Regions from separate parts of the Sodalis sp. RH21 genome, predicted to be linked through region 1. Evidence: predicted binding sites of a transcription regulator. Region 1 holds the regulator's gene; each other region holds the start of a gene.
What was found. Region 1 encodes PurR, which represses purine synthesis genes. Its sites were predicted from a motif close to CANGCAAACGTTTGCNTG; they were not measured.
Positions count from the first base shown of each region.

Region 2: the regulator PurR is predicted to act here: its motif matches at 1,413-1,430, upstream of ACL2XP_RS24900 (NCS2 family permease).
Region 3: the regulator PurR is predicted to act here: its motif matches at 1,500-1,517, upstream of purH (bifunctional phosphoribosylaminoimidazolecarboxamide formyltransferase/IMP cyclohydrolase).
Region 4: the regulator PurR is predicted to act here: its motif matches at 1,222-1,239, upstream of rbsD (D-ribose pyranase).

Region 1 is NZ_CP178732.1:2,885,714-2,888,880, forward strand. It holds gene ACL2XP_RS13235 (C40 family peptidase) at 1-173, shown strand, start outside; gene ACL2XP_RS13240 (YnhF family membrane protein) at 359-448, opposite strand; gene purR (HTH-type transcriptional repressor PurR) at 699-1,715, shown strand; gene cfa (cyclopropane fatty acyl phospholipid synthase) at 2,169-3,167, shown strand, end outside.
Region 2 is NZ_CP178732.1:5,388,809-5,391,975, forward strand. It holds gene ACL2XP_RS24900 (NCS2 family permease) at 1-1,341, opposite strand, end outside; gene ACL2XP_RS24905 (glutathione S-transferase) at 1,564-2,223, opposite strand; gene ACL2XP_RS24910 (TonB-dependent receptor) at 2,393-3,167, opposite strand, start outside.
Region 3 is NZ_CP178732.1:40,862-44,028, forward strand. It holds gene purH (bifunctional phosphoribosylaminoimidazolecarboxamide formyltransferase/IMP cyclohydrolase) at 1-1,380, opposite strand, end outside; rRNA gene ACL2XP_RS00200 (16S ribosomal RNA) at 1,937-3,167, shown strand, end outside.
Region 4 is NZ_CP178732.1:5,919,344-5,922,510, forward strand. It holds gene ACL2XP_RS27365 (sulfate ABC transporter substrate-binding protein) at 80-1,069, shown strand; gene rbsD (D-ribose pyranase) at 1,252-1,671, shown strand; gene rbsA (ribose ABC transporter ATP-binding protein RbsA) at 1,679-3,167, shown strand, end outside.

The sequences.
Region 1 (3,167 bases):
ATATATCCAATCGCGGCGCGGCGGATCATGTGGGTGTCTATCTGGGGAACGGGCGGTTTATCCAGTCACCGCGCACCGGACGGGATATCCGCATCAGTTATCTCAATGAAGATTATTGGCAGGATCACTATGTGGGCGCCCGCCGCGTTGTAACGCCGAAGAATATCCGCTAGGCGGGACGCTGCCGCTGTTTACCCGTGATGCGTTAATGAAAAAAGGAGCCTTGGCTCCTTTTTTCATTAACATACGGTTTCATTAACATACGGTTTCATTAACATACGGTTTCATTAACGAGCGGTTTCATCACCAAACGGTTTTATAACTAAACGTTTTATCGACTGGTCGCTCGCTAGCCGGCTTAGTTCATTACGGCGGTAAAGCTGAACACGATGATAACCAATAATGAAAAGACCGTGGTGAGTAATGACATTTTCAAATCGCTATCCATGGTTTGCCCTTATCATGTTGCGTGCCTGTGCGGTGGCCAGGGCGTCAATCAGGTGGTCGACGCGCTTTCGTGATAACGCCATTTTGGCACAATCGCCGCAAGAAAGCTCGCCGTTCGGCAGGCCCGGTTAACATTTAACGCTTTCACTTTGCCGCGGGATCAAGGAAAATTACCGGTTATTGTTATTGCGTCGTAAAGTGCTTGCGCCTTCGACAGGTTTTCATTCAGGGCGTTCAGGAGTATTCAAGGCATGGCAACCATAAAAGATGTGGCGAAACGCGCTAACGTATCGACCACCACCGTATCGCACGTGATTAATAAGACCCGTTTCGTAGCGGAAGATACCAAAATCGCCGTGCTGGACGCTATCAAACAATTACATTATTCCCCCAGCGCCGTGGCGCGCAGCCTGAAAATCAACCGTACCAAATCCATCGGTTTATTGGCCAGCACCAGTGAAGCCCCCTACTTTGCCGAAATTATCGAGGCCATAGAACATCACTGTTTCGCCAGGGGCTATACGCTGATTTTATGCAACTCCCATAACGATCTCGACAAACAGCGGGCCTACCTGGCCATGCTGGCGCAAAAGCGCGTCGACGGCCTGCTGGTGATGTGCGCCGAATATCCGGAACCGCTGCTGGATATGTTGGAAGAGTATCAGCATATCCCGATGGTGGTGATGGATTGGGGCGAAGCCCGCCGTGATTTTACCGATACCATTATCGATAATGCCTTTGCCGGGGGCTACATGGCCACGCAATATCTGCTTAAGCGCGGCCACCGGGCCATTGGCGCGATACCCGGCCAGTTGGCCCGCAATACCGGCGGCGGCCGCCATCGCGGATATTTGCACGCCATGGCCGAGGCGGGAATTCCCCTGACCGACCGGTGGATTGTGCAGGGAGATTTCGAACCCGAATCGGGCTATCTCGCCATGAAGCAGATACTGGCGCAGCCGCAGCGTCCCACCGCGGTGTTCTGCGGCGGGGATATCATGGCGATGGGGGCCTTGTGCGCCATTGACGAGTTGGGACTGCGCGTGCCCGATGATATTTCCCTTATCGGCTATGATAATGTTCGCAATTCGTGCTTTTTTTCCCCGGCGCTGACCACGATTCACCAACCCAAAGAAGAGCTGGGCGAGGCGGCGTTAACCATGTTATTGGATCGCATTACCAGTAAACGGGTAGCCGCCAAAAGCATTGAAGTGCATCCCAAACTCGTTGAACGGCGTTCGGTTGCCGACGGTCCTTTCCTGCCCTAGCCTGCCGGCGCCAGGCTTTGTGCGCTGGCGCGCATGTCTTCCCCGCGTTAGCCGCGTTTATCTCCGTACGGCGCCGAACCGACACAATATATTGCAATTCAATATTTTTTTACCAACTGTTATTGTTTCAGAGAGAAATCATTAAGTTATACTATGAAATACATTGCTATGTTAGCTATTGTCTAAACGGAAATGCAGGCTTATACTCAATATCGTTAACAATTATAACGAGTTGTCTTCTATATTTTTGAAAAGCATGTCGTGTTTACAAGCATGGCATCACCCTTTTTATAAAGCACGCGGCTAACAACCAGTCTTAGCTTTACTTTATATTCCTCTGTTTATGGTGGTACTTCAGACACCACGGATAACCGTGGATTCTTATAAAAGCCCGCAGGCATTGGCTTAGCTTTTCCTGACGGGGCATTACAGAATAAAGGTGATGGAGAAGCTATGAGTTCCTCGTGTGTTGAAGACCTGAGCTTTCATGATAACGCTTGGTATCGTATCGTCCATGAATTGCTCGCTGAAGCCGGTGTTGAAATCAATGGCTCAAGGCCTTTTGATATTCGTGTCAAGAACCCGGGTTTTTTTAAGCGGGTACTGCAAGACGGATCGCTGGGATTGGGCGAGAGCTATATGGATGGTTGGTGGGAATGCGATCGGCTGGATGTTTTTTTCCAACGCGTTCTCAGGGCTGGACTGGAAAATAAACTTCCTCATCATTTAAAGGATACCCTGCGCGTCGCCGCTGCCCGGGTGCTGAACCTGCAATCCAAAAAAAGAGCCTGGATAGTGGGTAAAGAGCATTATGATTTAGGCAACGACCTGTTCGAATTGATGCTTGATCCCTATATGCAGTACTCTTGCGGTTACTGGAGCCGGGCGCAGACCCTGGAACAGGCGCAGCAGGATAAGCTGAAAATGATTTGTGAAAAATTACAGCTAAAACCAGGCATGTCTTTGCTGGATGTCGGCTGCGGCTGGGGAGGCCTCGCGGCTTATGCCGCTAAAAATTACGGCGTATCGGTACAAGGCGTCACCATTTCCGCCGAGCAGCAGAAACTGGCCCAAAAGCGCTGCGAGGGTTTGGACGTAACCATTTTGCTACAGGATTACCGCGATCTGAATATGCAGTTCGACCGCATAGTCTCCGTAGGAATGTTTGAACACGTCGGGCCGAAGAATTACGCCACTTATTTTGACGTGGTCGATCGCAACCTGAAACGCGACGGGTTGTTTTTGCTGCACACTATCGGTTCCAACGAAACGGATATGAATGTCGATCCCTGGATCGATAAATATATCTTTCCCAACGGCTGCCTGCCGTCGGTACAGCATATAGCCCACGCCAGCGAGAAGCATTTTGTCATGGAAGACTGGCACAACTTCGGCGCCGATTACGATCGCACGCTGATGGCCTGGCACGAACGCTTCATCGCCGCCTGGCCG
Region 2 (3,167 bases), 2.5 Mb from region 1:
GGTAACCAGGGCAACGGCGATAATGACCGTGCCGAGGTTAAGTTTACGCCATTCGCCGGCAAAAACGCGTCCGATAACCAGCGACCCGAACCCCAGCATGATGCCGGTGACGATATTGCAGGTCAGTACGATAAAGGTCGCGCACAGCAGGCCGGACATGGCATCGACAAAATCGCTGAAATCGAGTTTGGCGACATTGCTCAACATCAATAGCCCCACATACATCAGCGCCGGCGCGGTAGCGTATCCCGGCACCAAATAAGATAGCGGCGACAAAAATAAAATCACCAGGAACAACAACCCGACGATAGTGGCGGTCAGTCCGGTTTTACCCCCGGCGGCGGTGCCGGCTGCCGATTCGATATAGACCGCGGCGGGGGATGCCCCGACCAGGGACGAAAAGATGCTGCTCAGGGAATCCGCCGTCAGCGCCCGGCCGCCGTTGATGATTTGTCCGTCTTTATCCAGCAGGTTCGCCTGGCCCGCCACCGCGCGGATGGTGCCGGTGGCGTCGAACACCGCCGTCATAACCAGCGCCAGCACGCTCGGCAATACCGCCGGTTGCAGCGCGCCTTTAATATCCAGATTGAAAATCAGCGAGTGGCCCTGGCCGTCGGACAAGGTGGGCAGCGCGAATAATCCGCGATAGCTGACGCTGGGATCAAAAATCAGGCCCAACACGGATATCACCACGATGACCAATAAGATCCCGCCCGGCACGCGCAGTTTCTCCAGGCCAAAAATGGCCGCCAGTCCCACCAGCGACATAATCACCGGGAAAGACGCGAAGTCCCCCAGCGCCACCGGGAGTCCTTCAATGGGGTTTTTTACCACCAGGCCGACGCCGTTGGCGGCGATAATCAGCAAAAACAGCCCGATGCCGATGCCGGTGCCGTGCGCCACGCCCATGGGCAAATTGTGCAAGATCCATGAACGGATGCCGGTGGCGGAAATTACGGTAAATAGCACCCCCATCAGGAATATCGCGCCTAATGCCACCGGTACGCTGATATGTTGGCCGAGCACCAGGCTAAAAGCGGTAAACGCGGTCAGGGAAATGGCGCAGCCAATGGCCATCGGCAGGTTGGCCCATAACCCCATCAGCAACGACCCAAACGCGGCCACCAGGCACGTGGCGACAAATACCGCCGCCGGAGGAAAGCCCGCCTTGCCCAGCATGCCGGGCACCACAATCACCGAGTAGACCATGGCCAGAAAGGTGGTCAGGCCGGCCAGCACTTCCTGGCGCACGCTGCTGCCCCGTTCGGAAATGCGGAACCAGGCATCGAGGGCAGAGCGCGGCCTGGTATCCCGGGCGGCCGGATGGGTGGAGCTGGACATATCAAATCCCCTAAAATTATACGCTTATCGTCAAATGAACGGACGCTTCCCCGGAAGCAACCGCGCAGCTCAGCGCAATCGTTTACCCGCTGGCGGCAAAACAGGGCGATGATCGGGCGGGGGAAGCGAGGGCAGGGATTATCCTGCCCGCATAGGGGGGATATCAACTTAAAATTCCACTAGCTGACAAATTATTGATTTGGGTCGGGTAGCGGCTTCCGGTTAGTTTTGCTGTTCGCGTTTTTTGGCCCGTTGATATGCCGGGCGCTGCTGAAGTTTAGCGAGATAGGCTTGCAATGCCGGGTAGCCGTCGATGCCGACGCGCGAAGCCAGGCCCTCCAGCGGAAAGCTCATCTGGATATCCGCCGCGCTGAACCGCTCGCCGGCGAACCATGGGTGCTGGCTTAAATGATTTTCCAGATAACGGCTGTGGGTCAGCAACTGCGGGTCGACATATTTTTGCTGCACCCCTTTACCGAGCGCCGCGCCCACGGGACGTACCAGCAGCGGCACCGGAGCTTTGCCCAGCATGCCGAAAATCAGTTTCATCACTAGTAGCGGCATTAACGACCCTTCGGCATAGTGCAGCCAGTAGCGATACCGAATCCAGCCATCGCCATGGGTATCCTGGGGCGCCAGCATATATGCGCTGTCGTAGCGGTCCTCAACGTAATCGATAATCGCCCCCGACTCCGCCAGGGTCAGCCCGCCGTCGGTGATAATGGGCGACTTGCCCAAGGGGTGGACCCGTTTTAACGATTCAGGCGCCAGCATGGTCTTTTCGCGCTGGTAATAGATAACGTCGTAGGGCAGATCCAGCTCTTCGAGTAACCATAAAATACGGTGTGAACGTGACTTATTCAGGTGGTGAACGGTAATCATCGGGCGCTCCTTCAATAAATTTCCTGCTATTACTGTAGTTCACCCACGGATAGTTCACCTGTGGGTAGTTCATATATGGATAGCTCGCCTGCGGACCGACATCAGCGCCAAAACAAAAAAACCGCACCGGCGTCTGCCGGTGCGGTTATAGGGCGATAAAACACCAGTATCAGAAGTCGACGGTCATCGACACCTTGGCAACGCGCGGCTCGCCCTGGGTCAGGTAACCGCCGGTGGCTGAAGCCCAATATTTTTCATTGGTGACGTTTTCAACCCCGGCACGCCAGATAATATTATTTTTCGGCAAATTCATATTGTAGCGCAGGCCCAGGTCCAGCCGGGTCCAGCCGTCGACTTTCAGGTTATTGGCTTCGTCCGCGTATTGCGAACCGGAGCGAATAACCTTGCCGGTGGCGGTAATACCGGTCAGGCCGGGGATATCATACTCGCCGCCCAACACTACTTGGTAGCGGGGCACGCCCACCGCATCGTTGCCGTCATAACGCCCGTCGTCGGTGCTGGTCATCTCCGGATCCATCCAGGTCACGCTGCTATTTAAACGTACGCCGTAGACCGGTTCGCCAAACAGATTAAATTCAACGCCGCGGTTACGTACTTCGCCATAGTTGCCGTATTCATAAAGATCGCCCACCGGCTTGTAGGCGCCGATGGGTTTTTTGATTTCAAACACCGCCAGCGAACCGGCAACGGTGCCGTAATCCACCTTGATCCCGGCTTCGTTTTGCTTGGACGTTTGGATACCGGCCACCTGGCCGCTGTTGATTACCGTCTTGCCGTTAAAGGTGCCGCCCGCCGTTGCGCCGGCCTGCAAGGCCTCGATATGATTGGCGTAGAACGAGAAATGGTCCCAAGGCTTAACCACCAGGCCAAAGGCCGGGGTCACCTTCATTTGCTCAAAGGAATCCGATTCGCTGCCGTCATAA
Region 3 (3,167 bases), 2.8 Mb from region 1:
TTTGATGCCGGCGATTTTGGCGGAGTACACCCGGCTCATCTGGCCGGCGCCGATGCCGATGGTCATGTTATCGCGGGCGTAGACAATGGCATTGGATTTAACGAACTTCGCCACTTTCCAGCAAAACAGCGCGTCGCGCAGTTCACTTTCACTCGGCTGGCGCGTGCTGACGATCCGTAAATCCGCCGCACCAACCATGCCCAAATCGCGCTCTTGCACCAGGAGCCCGCCGTTAACCCGTTTGAAATCCAGGCTCGGCACGCGGGCCTGCCAGACGCCGCTGATCAGGACCCGGACGTTTTGCTTGGCGGCCAGGATCGCCAAGGCATCATCGGCAACGGACGGCGCGATAATCACTTCCACGAACTGACGGCTGATAATGGCTTTGGCGGTTGCGGCATCCAGGGGACGGTTGAAGGCGATAATGCCGCCGAACGCCGAAGTAGGGTCGGTTTTATACGCGCGCTCGTAGGCGTCTAGCAGGCCGTTGCCGATGGCCACGCCGCAGGGATTGGCATGTTTGACAATGACGCAGGCGGGCTCGGCGAATTCCTTCACGCACTCCAGCGCGGCATCGGTATCGGCGATATTATTATACGACAGCGCCTTGCCCTGTAATTGCCGAGCGGTGGCCACTGATGCTTCACGCACGTTTTCTTCTATATAGAACGCCGCCAGCTGATGGCTGTTTTCACCGTAGCGCATATCCTGCTTCTTGGTGAAGTTCAGGTTGAGCGTGCGCGGGAAGCGCCCGGAGGGCTCGGTGCCTTCTTCATGATAGGCCGGTACCTGGGTACCGAAATAGTTGGCGATCGTGCTGTCATACGCGGCGGTATGCTCAAACGCTTTAATGGCCAGGTCAAAGCGGGTCGCCAAGGTCAGCGAACCGTCGTGACTATCCATCTCGGCAAGCACCCGCGCGTAGTCGTTGCTGTTTACCACAATAGCCACGTCTTTATGATTCTTGGCCGCGGAGCGCACCATGGTGGGACCGCCGATATCGATGTTTTCCACCGCGTCCTCGCGGGTACAACCCGCGCGCGCCACGGTTTGGGCAAACGGGTACAGATTCACCACTACCATATCAATAGGTTCGATCCCGTGCTGTTGCATGATGGCGTCGTCCTGACCGCGACGACCCAGGATGCCGCCGTGCACCTTGGGATGCAGCGTTTTTACGCGGCCGTCCATCATTTCAGGGAAGCCGGTGTAATCGGAAACTTCAGTCACGGGCAAACCGGCCTCGGCCAATAGCCGCGCGGTGCCGCCGGTAGACAGTAGTTCTATGCCGCGTTGCGCTAAAGACCGAGCGAATTCTACAATACCGGCTTTGTCAGACACACTGAGCAGGGCACGGCGGACAGGACGTGGTTGTTGCATGGCGAATTTATCCCTTGATTGGATAGCTTTAATAAAATCCGGCATGAATTGGCGCTGCTTTCATTAACCTGCCGTCAATTCATGTAAAACCGTAGCGGAGAAAATTTTGCGTGAATTGTAGCGAAAACGATTGCGCGATGCTCGGCAATTTTTGCCTGTCCGCGTTATCTGTGGATAAGTTTGTGCAAAAACAGGTATAAACCCCGGTTTTGCTGTGGAATGCAGCAAACGGTGTTTTTTGCGCAAAATACCTCTTGCGGCTGCGCTCGAAATCCCTATAATGCGCCTCCATCGACCGGGACTGTGAGCAACATCGCAGCGCCAGGAAACGAGTCAGAACGCGGGCCTAAAGGGCTTGACACTGAAAGAGGAAAGCGTAATATACGCCACCTCGCGCCAGACTGATTATAGCGGCGCACTGCTCTTTAACAATTTATCAGACAATCTGTGTGGGCACTCACAAGACGGTATCGAAACACAAAATACCAAGTCTTGAAGAGTGACATACGGTAATTCAAAAGATTAACAGTATGACAATCTTTGAGCATCAAGCTTTTAATTGAAGAGTTTGATCATGGCTCAGATTGAACGCTGGCGGCAGGCCTAACACATGCAAGTCGAGCGGCAGCGGGAAGTAGCTTGCTACTTTGCCGGCGAGCGGCGGACGGGTGAGTAATGTCTGGGGATCTGCCTGATGGTGGGGGATAACTACTGGAAACGGTAGCTAATACCGCATAACGTCGCAAGACCAAAGTGGGGGACCTTCGGGCCTCACGCCATCGGATGAACCCAGATGGGATTAGCTAGTAGGTGAGGTAATGGCTCACCTAGGCGACGATCCCTAGCTGGTCTGAGAGGATGACCAGCCACACTGGAACTGAGACACGGTCCAGACTCCTACGGGAGGCAGCAGTGGGGAATATTGCACAATGGGGGAAACCCTGATGCAGCCATGCCGCGTGTGTGAAGAAGGCCTTCGGGTTGTAAAGCACTTTCAGCGAGGAGGAAGGGGTAGGGGTTAATAGCGCCTATCATTGACGTTACTCGCAGAAGAAGCACCGGCTAACTCCGTGCCAGCAGCCGCGGTAATACGGAGGGTGCGAGCGTTAATCGGAATTACTGGGCGTAAAGCGTACGCAGGCGGTCTGTTAAGTCAGATGTGAAATCCCCGGGCTTAACCCGGGAACTGCATTTGAAACTGGCAGGCTAGAGTCTCGTAGAGGGGGGTAGAATTCCAGGTGTAGCGGTGAAATGCGTAGAGATCTGGAGGAATACCGGTGGCGAAGGCGGCCCCCTGGACGAAGACTGACGCTCAGGTACGAAAGCGTGGGGAGCAAACAGGATTAGATACCCTGGTAGTCCACGCTGTAAACGATGTCGATTTGAAGGTTGTGGCCTTGAGCCGTGGCTTTCGGAGCTAACGCGTTAAATCGACCGCCTGGGGAGTACGGCCGCAAGGTTAAAACTCAAATGAATTGACGGGGGCCCGCACAAGCGGTGGAGCATGTGGTTTAATTCGATGCAACGCGAAGAACCTTACCTACTCTTGACATCCAGAGAAGTTTGCAGAGATGCGAATGTGCCTTCGGGAGCTCTGAGACAGGTGCTGCATGGCTGTCGTCAGCTCGTGTTGTGAAATGTTGGGTTAAGTCCCGCAACGAGCGCAACCCTTATCCTTTGTTGCCAGCACGTAATGGTGGGAACTCAAAGGAGACTGCCGGTGACAAACCGGAGGAAGGTGGGGATGACGTCAAGTCATCATGGCCCTTACGAGTAGGGCTACACAC
Region 4 (3,167 bases), 2.9 Mb from region 1:
CTTTAAATCACGCCGCAATTTCTGACACTCTCTCCTAACGCGATATGCACCTTACACAATACTCTTGGGGAGTGGAACGATGTCGAAATGGCAAGCAGGGCTGTTATTGATTTTATTATCGGGGAGCGCGTTGGCGAAGGACATTCAGCTCCTGAACGTTTCTTACGATCCGACGCGGGAACTGTATCAAGATTACAATGCGGCGTTCAGCAAATATTGGCAGGGCAAAACCGGCGATAAAGTCACGATTCGCCAGTCCCATGGCGGTTCCGGCAAGCAGGCAACCTCGGTTATCAACGGTATTGATGCCGATGTGGTGACGCTGGCCCTGGCCTATGATGTGGATGCCATCGCCGAGCGCGGCGTGATCGATAAAAATTGGATCACGCGCCTGCCGGATAACTCTGCGCCTTATACCTCCACTATTGTTTTCCTGGTACGCAAGGGCAACCCGAAACAAATTCATGACTGGCCGGATCTGGCGAAACCCGGGATTTCCATCATTACCCCGAATCCGAAAACGTCCGGCGGCGCACGCTGGAATTACCTGGCCGCATGGGGATACGCGCTGCATCATAATAATAACGATCAGGCTAAAGCCCAGGATTTCGTCAAATCCGTATTTAAAAACGTCGAGGTCCTGGATTCCGGCGCCCGCGGCGCGACCAATACCTTTGTGGAACGAGGCATCGGCGATGTGCTGATCGCGTGGGAAAACGAAGCGCTGCTGGCCGTTAATGAAGTCGGCAAAGATAAATACGACATCGTCGTGCCCAGCGAGTCCATCCTGGCGGAACCGACCGTGTCGGTGGTCGACAAAATCGTCGACAAACGGGGCACGCGCGATGTTGCCACGGAATACCTGAAGTACCTCTATTCAACGGAAGGGCAGCGCATCGCCGCGAAAAATTATTATCGTCCCCGCGACGCCGCAGTGGCCAAAGAGTTTGCCAAGGAATTCCCGCAGTTGAAATTGTTTACCCTGGCCGAAACGTTCGGCGATTGGCAGCAGGCGCAGAAAGTACATTTCTCCAACGGCGGCAGCTTCGATCAAATTAACCAGCGTTAATTACGGATAAGCGCCGTACTTCATACCGTCGGTGGGTTCCTTAAACAGGGACCCGCCGGTTTTTTTATCTTGCCAGCGAAACGTTTCGATGGCGATCACATTTTTGACTGAATGATCTTGTTTAGCGATCTCTTTTTGATTATTTTCTTCCTCAGCGAAACGTTTCGCTGGGAGAAATGAACATGAAAAAAGGGTTACTACTGAACGCCGACGTCTCCGCGCTCATTTCCCGTTTAGGCCATACCGATGAAGTGGCCATTGCCGACGCTGGCCTGCCCGTTCCCGCCGCCACCCTCAGAATAGATCTGGCGTTGACCCACGGCGTGCCGGCATTTATGCAGGTGGTCGAGGTGGTGACCAGCGAAATGCAGGTGGAAAAGGCCATCCTGGCCCAAGAGATCAAGACCCATAACCCGCAGTTGCATCAGGAACTGCTGGCGCTGCTGTCCCAGCTTGAACAGCGGCAGGGGAATACCATCACCACGGAATATATCAGCCACCAGGCGTTCAAAACGCGCACCGGCCAAAGCCGTGCGGTTATCCGCAGCGGTGAGTGCTCGCCCTTTGCCAACGTTATCCTATGCTCCGGCGTCACTTTCTGAGGTTCTTATGCAACCGTTACTGCAACTGACAGGGATCGATAAATCGTTTCCGGGAGTGAAAGCGCTCTCCGGCGCGGCGCTGGCGGTGTATCCCGGCCGGGTAATGGCCCTGGTGGGGGAAAACGGCGCCGGTAAATCCACCATGATGAAGGTACTGACCGGTATCTACAGCAAAGATGCCGGTACCCTCGCTTTCCAGGGGCACGAAGTGACGTTCAGCGGGCCGAAGGCCTCGCAGGAGGCCGGCATCGGGATTATCCATCAGGAGCTGAACCTGATTCCCCAATTGACCATTGCTGAAAATATTTTCCTTGGCCGGGAGTTTCTTAACCGTTTCGGCGGTATTGACTGGCCGCGGATGTATAGCGAAGCGGACCGGCTGCTGGCACGGCTGAATTTACATTACAGCAGCCACCGGCTGGTGGGGGATTTGTCGATTGGCGATCAGCAAATGGTGGAGATCGCCAAGGTGATCAGCTTCAAGTCCCAGGTCATTATCATGGATGAGCCGACGGATGCCCTGACCGATACGGAAACGGCATCGCTGTTTAGCGTTATCAATGAACTGAAACAGCAGGGCTGCGGCATCGTTTATATTTCCCATCGGCTAAAAGAGATTTTTGAAATCTGCGACGATGTGACGGTTATGCGCGACGGCCAGTTTATCGCCGAGCGTCCGGTAAGCGAATTAGAAGAAGACACGCTGATTGAAATGATGGTGGGCCGCCGTCTGGAAGAACAATATCCGCGTATCCATATGGACCCGGGGGCGGAATGCCTGGTGGTGAGCCATCTCTCCGGCCCAGGCGTGTTTGATGTCAGTTTTACCCTGCGCCATAGCGAAATCCTCGGCGTGGCCGGGTTAATGGGCGCCGGTCGCACCGAGCTGATGAAAACCCTGTATGGCGCGGCCAAACGCACCGGCGGCGCCGTCATGCTCGACGGCCGGGCCGTCGTCGCCAGGACGCCGCAGGATGGGCTGGCCAACGGCATCGTATACATCTCCGAAGATCGTAAACGCGATGGCCTGGTGCTGGGCATGTCGGTGAAAGAAAACATGACGCTGACCGCCCTGCGCTATTTCAGCCATCAGGCCGGTTGGCTGAAGCATGCCGATGAACAGCAGGCGGTAGGCGATTTTATCCGTTTATTTAATATCAAAACGCCGTCCATGGAACAGCCTATCGGCCTGCTCTCTGGCGGTAACCAGCAAAAAGTCGCCATCGCCCGCGGGTTGATGACCCGGCCCAAAGTGCTGATCCTCGATGAGCCGACCCGCGGCGTCGATGTCGGCGCCAAAAAAGAAATTTATCAATTAATCAATCAGTTCAAGCAAGAGGGGCTGAGCATCATTCTGATCTCCTCCGAAATGCCCGAGGTGCTGGGCATGAGCGATCGCGTTATGGTGATGCATGAGGGGCGCTTAAGCGGCACCTTCCCCATCGAGCAGGCCACCCAGGAAGTGCTGATGGCCGCGGCCGTCGGTAAGCAATATC